One region of the Stenotrophomonas sp. YJH_SMC_127 genome, then DNA from elsewhere that is predicted to be linked to it. Evidence: riboswitches for the same ligand, from Rfam matches in the RefSeq annotation. Region 1 holds a riboswitch; the other holds the start of a gene.
What was found. A riboswitch is a leader RNA that binds a small molecule or an ion and turns the genes downstream of it on or off. The one in region 1 is predicted to bind glycine.

Region 1 (4,678 bases):
AAACGGCCCGCTTGCGCGGGCCGTTTTCTTTACCGATGCAGTGAGGAATCACGCCTCGACTTCATCATCCTTGTAGGCATCGACCGGGATGCAGGCGCACATCACGTTCTTGTCGCCGTACACATTGTCGACACGCGCCACCGGCGGCCAGTATTTGCTCTGCTTCAGGCTGGCCAGCGGGAAGGCGGCCAGTTCACGCGGGTAGGCGTGGGTCCACTCGCTGGCGGTCACTGCGGTGGCAGTGTGCGGCGCGTTCTTCAGCGGGTTGTCCTCGCGGTCCAGGCGGCCGTCTTCGATCGCGGTGATCTCCTCGCGGATCTGGATCATCGCGTTGATGAAGCGATCCAGTTCGTGCAGCGATTCGCTTTCGGTCGGCTCCACCATCAGCGTGCCGGCAACCGGGAAGCTCAGGGTCGGAGCATGGAAGCCGAAGTCGATCAGGCGCTTGGCCACGTCCTCGGCACCGATGCCGCTGGTCTTCTCCAGCGGGCGCACGTCCAGGATGCACTCGTGCGCCACCAGGCCGTTGCGGCCGGTGTACAGGGTCTTGAAGTGCGGGGCCAGGCGCTTGGCGATGTAGTTGGCGTTGAGCTGCGCGACCTGGGTGGCCTTGCGCAGGCCGTCGCGGCCCATCATTGCGATGTACATCCAGCTGATCGGCAGGATCGAGGCGCTGCCGAAGCTGGCCGCGCTGACCATGCCGACCGGGCCGTTGTCACCCAGCTTGCCCGGCAGGAACGGGGCCAGGTGCTCCTTGACCGCGCACGGGCCGACGCCCGGGCCGCCACCGCCGTGCGGGATGCAGAAGGTCTTGTGCAGATTCAGGTGCGAAACGTCCGAGCCCCACTTGCCCGGCTTGGCCACGCCGACCAGGGCATTCATGTTGGCACCGTCGGTGTACACCTGGCCGCCGTGCTTGTGGATGATCTCGCAGATCTCCACCACCTCTTCCTCGAACACGCCGTGCGTGGACGGGTAGGTCATCATGATCGCGGCCAGGCGGTCGCTGTACTTCTCGGCGTTGAGGCGGATGTCCTCGACGTCGACGTTGCCGTTGGCATCGGTCTTGGTCACCACCACCTTCATGCCGCACATCTGCGCCGAGGCCGGGTTGGTGCCGTGCGCCGAATCCGGGATCAGGCAGATGTCGCGGTGGCCTTCGCCGCGCGAGCGGTGGTAGGCGCGGATCGCCAGCAGGCCGGCGTACTCGCCCTGCGCGCCGGAGTTCGGCTGCAGGCTGACCGCGTCATAGCCGGTGCATTCCACCAGCATCGCTTCCAGCGTGTCGATGAGTTCCTTGTAGCCCAGCGCCTGGTCGGCCGGCACCAGCGGGTGGATCTGCGAGAACTCCGGCCAGGTCACCGGGATCATCTCGGCGGTGGCGTTGAGCTTCATGGTGCACGAGCCCAGCGGGATCATCGTGCGGTCCATCGCCAGGTCCTTGTCGGCCAGCGAGCGCAGGTAGCGCAGCAGTTCGTGCTCGCTGTGGTGGGTGTTGAACACCGGATGGGTCAGGAACGCGGACTGGCGCAGCAGGCCGGCCGGCAGTGCGTCGGCGGTGCTGGCATCCAGCGCATCGATGTCGGCCTGCGCGCCGAACACGGCGGCCAGCGCGACCACGTCGCCGCGGGTGGCGGTCTCGTCCAGGCTGATGCCGACCGAGTCGCTGTCGATCGCGCGCAGGTTGTAACCGGCGGCGCGTGCCTTGGCGTGGATCTCATCGGCATGCACGCCGGTGATGTGCAGCGTATCGAAGAAGTCGCCACCGACCTGCACGCCGGCCTCGCGCAGCGCGGCGGCCAGGATCGAGGCCAGGCGGTGGGTACGCCGGGCGATGCGGGTCAGGCCTTCCGGGCCGTGGTACACGGCATACATCGAGGCCATCACCGCCAGCAGCACCTGTGCGGTACAGATGTTGGAGGTGGCCTTCTCGCGGCGGATGTGCTGCTCGCGGGTCTGCAGGGTCAGGCGGTAGGCCGGGTTGCCCTGGGCATCGACCGAGACGCCGATCAGGCGGCCCGGCATCGAGCGCTTGTAGGCGTCGCGGCAGGCCATGAATGCGGCGTGCGGGCCGCCGAAGCCGAACGGCACGCCGAAACGCTGGCTGTTGCCGACCACGATGTCCGCACCCCATTCGCCCGGGGCGGCCAGCAGGGTCAGCGCCAGCAGGTCGGTGGCCACGGCCACCAGGCCGCCGCGCGCGTGCACGGCCTCGACCAGCGCCTTGTAGTCGCCGATCTGGCCGAAGGTGTCCGGGTACTGCAGCAGCAGGCCGAAGGCTTCTGCTTCCAGTGCCTCGGCCGGGGTGCCGACGCGCAGCACGATGCCCATGGGCTCGGCGCGGGTACGCAGCAGTTCCAGGGTCTGCGGGTGCACGGCGTCGTGCACGAAGAAGGTGTCCGACTTCGACTTGGCCGAACGCTTGGCCAGGGTCATCGCTTCAGCTGCGGCGGTGGCTTCGTCCAGCAGCGAGGCGTTGGCGATTTCCATGCCGGTGAGGTCGGCGCACAGGGTCTGGAAGTTGATCAGCGCTTCCATGCGGCCCTGCGAGATCTCGGCCTGGTACGGGGTGTAGGCGGTGTACCAGGCCGGGTTTTCCAGGATGTTGCGCAGGATCACGTTCGGCGTGTGGGTACCGTAGTAGCCCTGGCCGATGAAGCTGCGCAGCACGGTGTTCTTGTCGGCGATCGCACGGATCTTCGCCAGTGCCTGCACTTCGGTCATCGATTCCGGCAGTGCCAGCGGCGCCGGCGACTTGATCTTGGCCGGTACGATGGCATCGGTCATCGCATCCAGCGACGCGTGGCCGACGACGTCGAGCATCTGCGCGATCTCGGCATCGTTGGGGCCGATGTGGCGCTCGACGAACGCATTGTGGTGCTCGAGCTCACGCAGGGAAGGGGTGTTCTGGGACATGGCGAAGGATCCGTCAGGAAAGGGCACACGCACGGGCACAAGCCGCCGGTCGGCGGTCTGCGGGGCGCCCCTCTGTCCTTTTGCCTGAGAGTTTGGAAGCGCGGAAAACCGCGGCTTCGTGCCCCTTCGGCGCCGGATCGAACCGGTCTCTCCAGAGTTGTGTTACGGGTGGTATCGGGCCTGAGCGATTACGGGCGTTGCGCCTTCGGCAGCGGTGTTCCGCTTCTCCCACCGTGTTGCCCGCCGATTATAGCCCGTTGCGGGCGCGCCAGCCGCCTGCGGGCCCGGCCGCGGCGCCTGAATGGCCGATGGCCCGCCCGTGCGTTTTGTGCACTGCTGCATGGCATCAGGCGCAATCCCCACCTATGATGGGCGGATACCCGAATTCATCTGGCGCCGTCCCTGCTGCAGGGGACTGGCGCCCGCCGTGCGTGCCGCGCATGGCCCTGCCGGACGCCTTCTCCATGACCGCCGCTGTTGCTCCTTCCACCCGCCGCATGGCCCTGCTGCTCGCCGGCCTGGCCATGTTCGGTCCGTTCTCGATCGACACCATCTTCCCAGCGTTCCCGCAGCTGGCCCAGCGCCTGGCGGTGGACGAGGTGGCGGTGCAGCAGACCATCAGCGTGTACCTGCTGTTCTACGGCCTGATGAGCCTGGCACACGGCCCGCTGTCCGATGCCTGGGGCCGCAAGCGGGTGATTCTTGGCGGCCTGGTGGTGTTCGTCGGCGCCTCGGTCGGCTGTGCGCTGTCCACCGATCTGACCACGCTGCTGGGGTTCCGCGCCCTGCAGGGCCTGTCCGCAGGCGTCGGCATGATCGTCGGCCGCGCGGTGATCCGCGACCTGTACCACGGTCACGACGCGCAGCGGCTGATGAGCCAGGTGTCGATGCTGTTCGGCATCGCCCCGGCGATCGCGCCGATCATCGGTGGCTGGATCCTGCTCAGCGGTGCTGGCTGGCCGCTGATCTTCTGGTTCCTGGTGGTGTTCGCACTGGTTCTGCTGGCGGCCACCGCCCGCTACCTGCCGGAGACCCATCCGCTCGAAGCGCGCGTTCCGTTGTCGCCGCGGGTGCTGATGCGTGATTACGTGCGCATCGGTTTCAATCCGCGCTTCCTGCGCCTGGCGCTGGCCGGCAGCATCGGTTTCGGTGGCATCTTCCTGTACATCTCCTCGGCACCGGTGTTCGTGATGCAACACCTGCACCTGGGCGAGGGCGGTTTCGCCTGGCTGTTCATCCCCACCATCGGCGGCATGACCACCGGCTCGTTCCTGTCCGGGCGCATGGCCGGGCACACCACGCCCACCCGCCAGGTATCCATTGGTTTCGGCCTGTGCGCGCTGTCGGTGCTGCTGAACGTCGGCTACGTGGCGCTGGCGCCGCAGTTCGTGCTGCCGTGGGCGGTGCTGCCGATCTTCCTGGGTGGCATGGGCATGGCGCTGATCTTCCCGATCCTGGCGCTGGCGGTGCTGGACATGTACCCGCACCAGCGCGGCCTGGCCTCGTCGCTGCAGGCCTTCGTGCAGCTGATGATCAGCACCGTGGTGGCCGGCGTGGTGTCGCCGCTGCTCAGCGCCAGCCCGCTGCACCTGGCGTTGGGCCAGGCTGGGTTCTTCGGCGCCGGCTTCGTGTTCTGGTACTGGGAACACCGGCGCGAACGCGCGGCGCAGGCAGCCTGCACGGGTCACTGAGCAGCGCGCAGGGGTAGGGCGGGCCGTGGCGCCCGCAACGCTTGCGACGGGAAATCACCGGACTAGGCTGG
Region 2 (4,678 bases), on a different contig from region 1:
AGGCAGCAGCGCGATGCTGGCGACCAGCACGACGACGGAGATCCATGCGTTGCCGGCGGCACGCATCGCTCAGTGCGCCTTCGGTTTCGGGTACCACAGTGCGTTGACGATGACCCAGCGCTGGTCGAAACGCCCCATGTGGAAGTAGTCGACGAACCACGGGGTTTCCAGCCGCACCGAGGCCGCGTTGCCGGTCACGTCCAGCACCGTGCAGCGGCGATCCCATTGATCCTTCGGGGTCTTCAGCGCGCCCTGTTTCGTCAACGAGACCAGCTCTTCCTTCGACATCCGGCGCAGGCCCAGGCGCTCGTCGGGTGTATCGCCGAGCACAGCGCGCTTGGCCAGGTCCGGATGCAGGGAACGGGCGACGCGCTGCGGGTCGGCCTCCAGCTGGCCATCGACGTAGTCGTGGCAGGTGGCTTCGATGGCCGCGATCGTGGCGGCGTCGGCGGCAGGGCTCGTTGCTGCGGAAAGCGCGAACAGCAGGGCAATCGTGGACATCCGGGTCTCCGGCTCTGGGCGCGGGGCGATCATCGCATGGGCCGAATGGCCCATCCACGCATGACGTGGATCTACTGTAGAGCCGAGCCCATGCTCGGCTCCCGCATCGGGCAGACGGAACAACAGCCGAGCGTGGGCTCGGCTCTACAGAAGCGCAGGATCCGTTGCCTGCAGCCAGGCCAGCTTGCGTTCGCGGGGCTGCTGCTTGAGTTGCCACTCGGCCCGCGAGGCGGCGGCCCGGTCCGGGTATTCGCGCACGGCCAGCACGCGCAGCGGCGGCCGGGCCCGGGTGTAGCGCGCGCCCTTGCCGGCCTGGTGGGCGGCGAAACGCGCCTCCACATCGGTGCTGATGCCGGCGTAATAGCTGCCATCGCGGCATTCGAGCAGGTACAGGAACCACGGGCGGACGGACGGGGCCATGCCTGGATTATGCCGTGCTGCACTGCAGCGGATATACTGGCGCCCGAATGCAGGAGAGAGGCGCCGCGCTGGCGCCCGCCGAAGGCGCAGGCTCCCATGATCGCTCAGGCCGGTGGGCTGGAATCCCACCAACCATGCATTCGACTCGCCGAGCTGGAGAGAGGTCACCGGGCATGCCCGGGACGATCCGCCGAAGGGGCACGCGGCCCATGCCGCTGAACTCTCAGGCAAAAGGACAGCGGGAGCGGCACCGGTCATCGTCATCCCGTCATTGCGCAGGCAGTGGCGGTGGTCGCGCATGGCCGGCCCCACCGCGCCCGGAGCCTGCCCCATGCTGCTGTCCATCATCTACCTGATCGCCATTTCCGCCGAAGCCATGACCGGCGCACTGTCCGCCGGCCGCCGCCGCATGGACCTGTTCGGCGTGGTCATGATCGCCTGCGTCACGGCCCTCGGGGGTGGTTCACTGCGCGACATCCTGCTCGGCCACTACCCGCTGGGCTGGGTGAAGCACCCCGAGTACCTGGGCTTCACCGTGTGCGCGGCGCTGATCGCCACCTGGGTGGCGCGCTGGATGCACCACTTCCGCCGCACCTTCCTGGTGCTCGATGGCCTGGGCCTGATCGCCTTCACCCTGATCGGCTGCTCGATCGCGCGCGAAGCCGGCCATGCAATGCCGATCGTGCTGATCGCCGGCATGCTGACCGGCGCGTTCGGCGGGGTGCTGCGCGACATCCTCTGCAACGAGGTGCCACTCATCTTCCAGAAGGAGCTGTACGCGATCATCGCGCTGCTGACCGGCGCGGCCTATCTGTTGCTGCTGCACTGGGGCGTGGCCGATGCCACCGCAATCCTGTGCTGCCTTGGCGGCGGCTTCGCATTGCGCCTGCTGGCGATCCACTACCGCTGGGAAATGCCGAAGTTCGTCTACCACGACGAAGTGCATTGAGCCTCTTCGTAAAGTCGAGCCATGCTCGACTGCTCTTTGCAGGAAACCAACGCGCTTCGCGCGCAGGTCGGGCATGGCTCGACGCTACAGGAAGCGGTATCACCACCCCGGCGATGTACCTGGCGCTGTCGCTCATGCGCAGCGCCAGGCGCATCGCCGGTGCAGATGGGCCGGCCTCCAACTCCGACCGGCCCTGATCGCGGCCGCACCCCCGCAGGCGCTGGCCGCCATCCACACACGTGCCGCACTCAGGCGGCTTCGATCAGGCTGCTTCGGACACCTTCACGTCGCGACGGGCGCGCACGGCCGCAGCCAGACGCTCCAGCACCGTCACGGTGGTGTCCCAGTCGATGCAGCCATCGGTGATGCTCTGCCCGTAGACCAGCGGCTGGCCTTCCACCAGTTCCTGGCGGCCACCGACCAGATGGCTCTCGATCATCACGCCAACGATGCGCTGTTCGCCGTCTTCCAGCTGAACAGCGATGTCCTCGATCACCTTCGGCTGGTTCTCGGGGTTTTTCAGGCTGTTGGCGTGGCTGGCGTCGATCATCAGGCGCGTCGGCAGCTTGGCCTTGGCCAGCACCTGGCAGGCGTCGGCGACGCTGCCGGCGTCGTAGTTCGGCTGCTTGCCGCCACGCAGGATCACATGGCAATCCGGATTGCCGGTGGTCGACACGATGGCGGTGCCGCCCTGCTTGGTGACCGACAGGAAGTGATGCGGATTGGACGCCGCACCCACCGCGTCAGCGGCGATCTTCACGTTGCCATCGGTGCCGTTCTTGAAGCCGACCGGGCACGACAGCCCCGAGGCCAGCTCACGATGCACCTGGCTTTCGGTCGTACGCGCGCCGATCGCGCCCCACGCCACCAGGTCGGCGATGTACTGCGGCGAGATCACATCGAGGAATTCGACACCGGCCGGCAGGCCGAGCTTGTTGATGTCGCGCAGCAGGCCGCGGGCAATGCGCAGGCCCTTGTCGATCCTGAAGCTGCCGTCCAGGTCCGGGTCGTTGATCAGGCCCTTCCAGCCCACCGTGGTGCGCGGCTTCTCGAAGTACACGCGCATGACGATTTCCAGTTCGCCGGCCAGCGCGTCGCGCAGCGGCTTCAGGCGCTGGGCGTATTCGATGGCGGCCTTCGGGTCGTGGATCGAGCACGGGCCCACCACCACTGCCAGGCGGTCGTCACGGCCGTGCAGGATCTGGTGCAGGGCCGCGCGCGAGGCGCTGACGGTGTCGGAGGCTTCATCGTCACAGGGCAGCATCGCCAGCAGCTGGGCAGGCGGTGTCAGCGGTTCGATGGTGCGGATGCGCAGGTCGTCGGTGTGCGGGGGCATTGCAGGAGATCTCCGGAACGTTGGGGTCCCCAGCGTGGCGGCATGAAAAAAGCCGCCAGGTTCGCTGGCGGCTTTCGGGAATGCGTCTGAAGCTTTCTTCAGGGTGAGCGCAGTCCTTCCTCCGCCAGTGGCTTCGGAAAGTAATACCAGTAAAAGCGGGTGGCGGCTGCGTTCATGGGGTGTATTGATAGCACAGCTTTTGCGCAGTGCAAAATGTTTCATCCGCAACCGCGGGTGCGGTTCAGCGAGGCGCGCGCCGGCGCTGCCCACGCGGCAGCAGCCACGCAAAGCCGCTCATTTGCCATGCACTTCCACGTCCAGCAACAGGCCTTCGTGGATGTCGGCCCAGCGCTCCAGCACGCGGTCCAGCTCCTGCCTGGCCTCGTCCAGCTGCTCGGGATTGAGCAGGGAACGGGTGGTGTAGAGGTCGGAGACCAACCGCCGCAGGGCCGCCTCCGGGATGGCCACCGACGGCCCTTCCCGCCCCGGCAACTGCAATGCCGGGCTGTCGCCAAGCGGGCCGAACAGCGTGACCTGGAGCGTGCTCTGCATGATCAACTTCCCTGCGGATGGACATGGGCAATGTCCTGTTTACCGCGTCCGGGTGACAGGCGCATGTGCCATGCGCGTCCGGAGACGCTGCTACAAGGCGGCCAGGTCGGCAAGGTGCTGCCCCATCCCATCGTCTGCGCCGACGGCGTTGATGGTGGCGAAGTACTGATGCCAACCGGTGGCGGCAATGCCGGCCACCAGCGCGTCGGCGTCCGCGCGGCTTGCACAGCGCCAGACCGCATAGAACTGCTCATCGCTGCCGTGCTGTACGCCCCTGGCAATGCGGCCCATCGCCAGCAGTGTGATGCGGACTGGATCGAACTGCTGCATGCCTGCACCGATACGGGCGAAGAAGGCATTCCGCTGCTCGGGCTGGAGCGTGGTCCAGGCGGGGGTGGCGGTGTAGAGCTCGATGAAGGTGTGCGACATGCTGCTTCTTCCTTGAAGGTTTGGGGGGTTGCCGGCCAGCGGCCGGCACTACCGGAGCGAGCGCATGGCGCGTTTGCGGATGTAGGCATTGGCATCACCAGGGTGCTGCTGTTGCCAGCGCGCGCACAGCGCACGCAGCCACTGCGGCTGTGTCTTGCCGGCATCATTGAGCCAGTTGCCGACCGAGTCCTGCACATAGCGCTCCGGGTCGTCGGCGAGTGCTTCCAGCATCGCCTCTGCAAGTTCCGGCTGCCGCTTGAACAGCGCGACATGTGTGGCCCACACGCCGCGCGGGCGCAGCGCTTCGCAGGCGAAGCGGCGCAGGTACGGCGATCCTTCCTGCGTCCATGGTTGCAGGTACTCCAGCGCCTGCAGTGGTGCGGCAACAATGTCGGCACGCAGCGCCAGCCACGCCCATTCGCGCACGCCGAAGTGCGGGTCGTCAGCCAGTGGCCGCATCGCCTGCAGCTTGGCCGGCAGCGTCGCGTCGG

Region 2: it holds a riboswitch for glycine, as region 1 does, so the genes downstream of both, AC5QAB_RS20315 (trimeric intracellular cation channel family protein) here and gcvP (aminomethyl-transferring glycine dehydrogenase) in region 1, are expected to answer to the same signal.

Annotation. Positions count from the first base shown of each region.
Region 1 is NZ_JCAFVO010000001.1:489,068-493,745, reverse strand. Features, by position in the region: gene gcvP (aminomethyl-transferring glycine dehydrogenase) at 49-2,916, opposite strand; glycine riboswitch at 2,979-3,081, opposite strand; gene AC5QAB_RS02260 (multidrug effflux MFS transporter) at 3,381-4,607, shown strand.
Region 2 is NZ_JCAFVO010000014.1:49,106-53,783, reverse strand. Features, by position in the region: gene AC5QAB_RS20330 (hypothetical protein) at 1-66, opposite strand, end outside; gene AC5QAB_RS20325 (nuclear transport factor 2 family protein) at 70-501, opposite strand; gene AC5QAB_RS20320 (GIY-YIG nuclease family protein) at 646-921, opposite strand; glycine riboswitch at 962-1,051, shown strand; glycine riboswitch at 1,065-1,170, shown strand; gene AC5QAB_RS20315 (trimeric intracellular cation channel family protein) at 1,253-1,870, shown strand; gene AC5QAB_RS20310 (3-deoxy-7-phosphoheptulonate synthase) at 2,133-3,206, opposite strand; gene AC5QAB_RS20305 (hypothetical protein) at 3,501-3,758, opposite strand; gene AC5QAB_RS20300 (DUF6616 family protein) at 3,849-4,187, opposite strand; gene AC5QAB_RS20295 (DNA alkylation repair protein) at 4,236-4,678, opposite strand, start outside.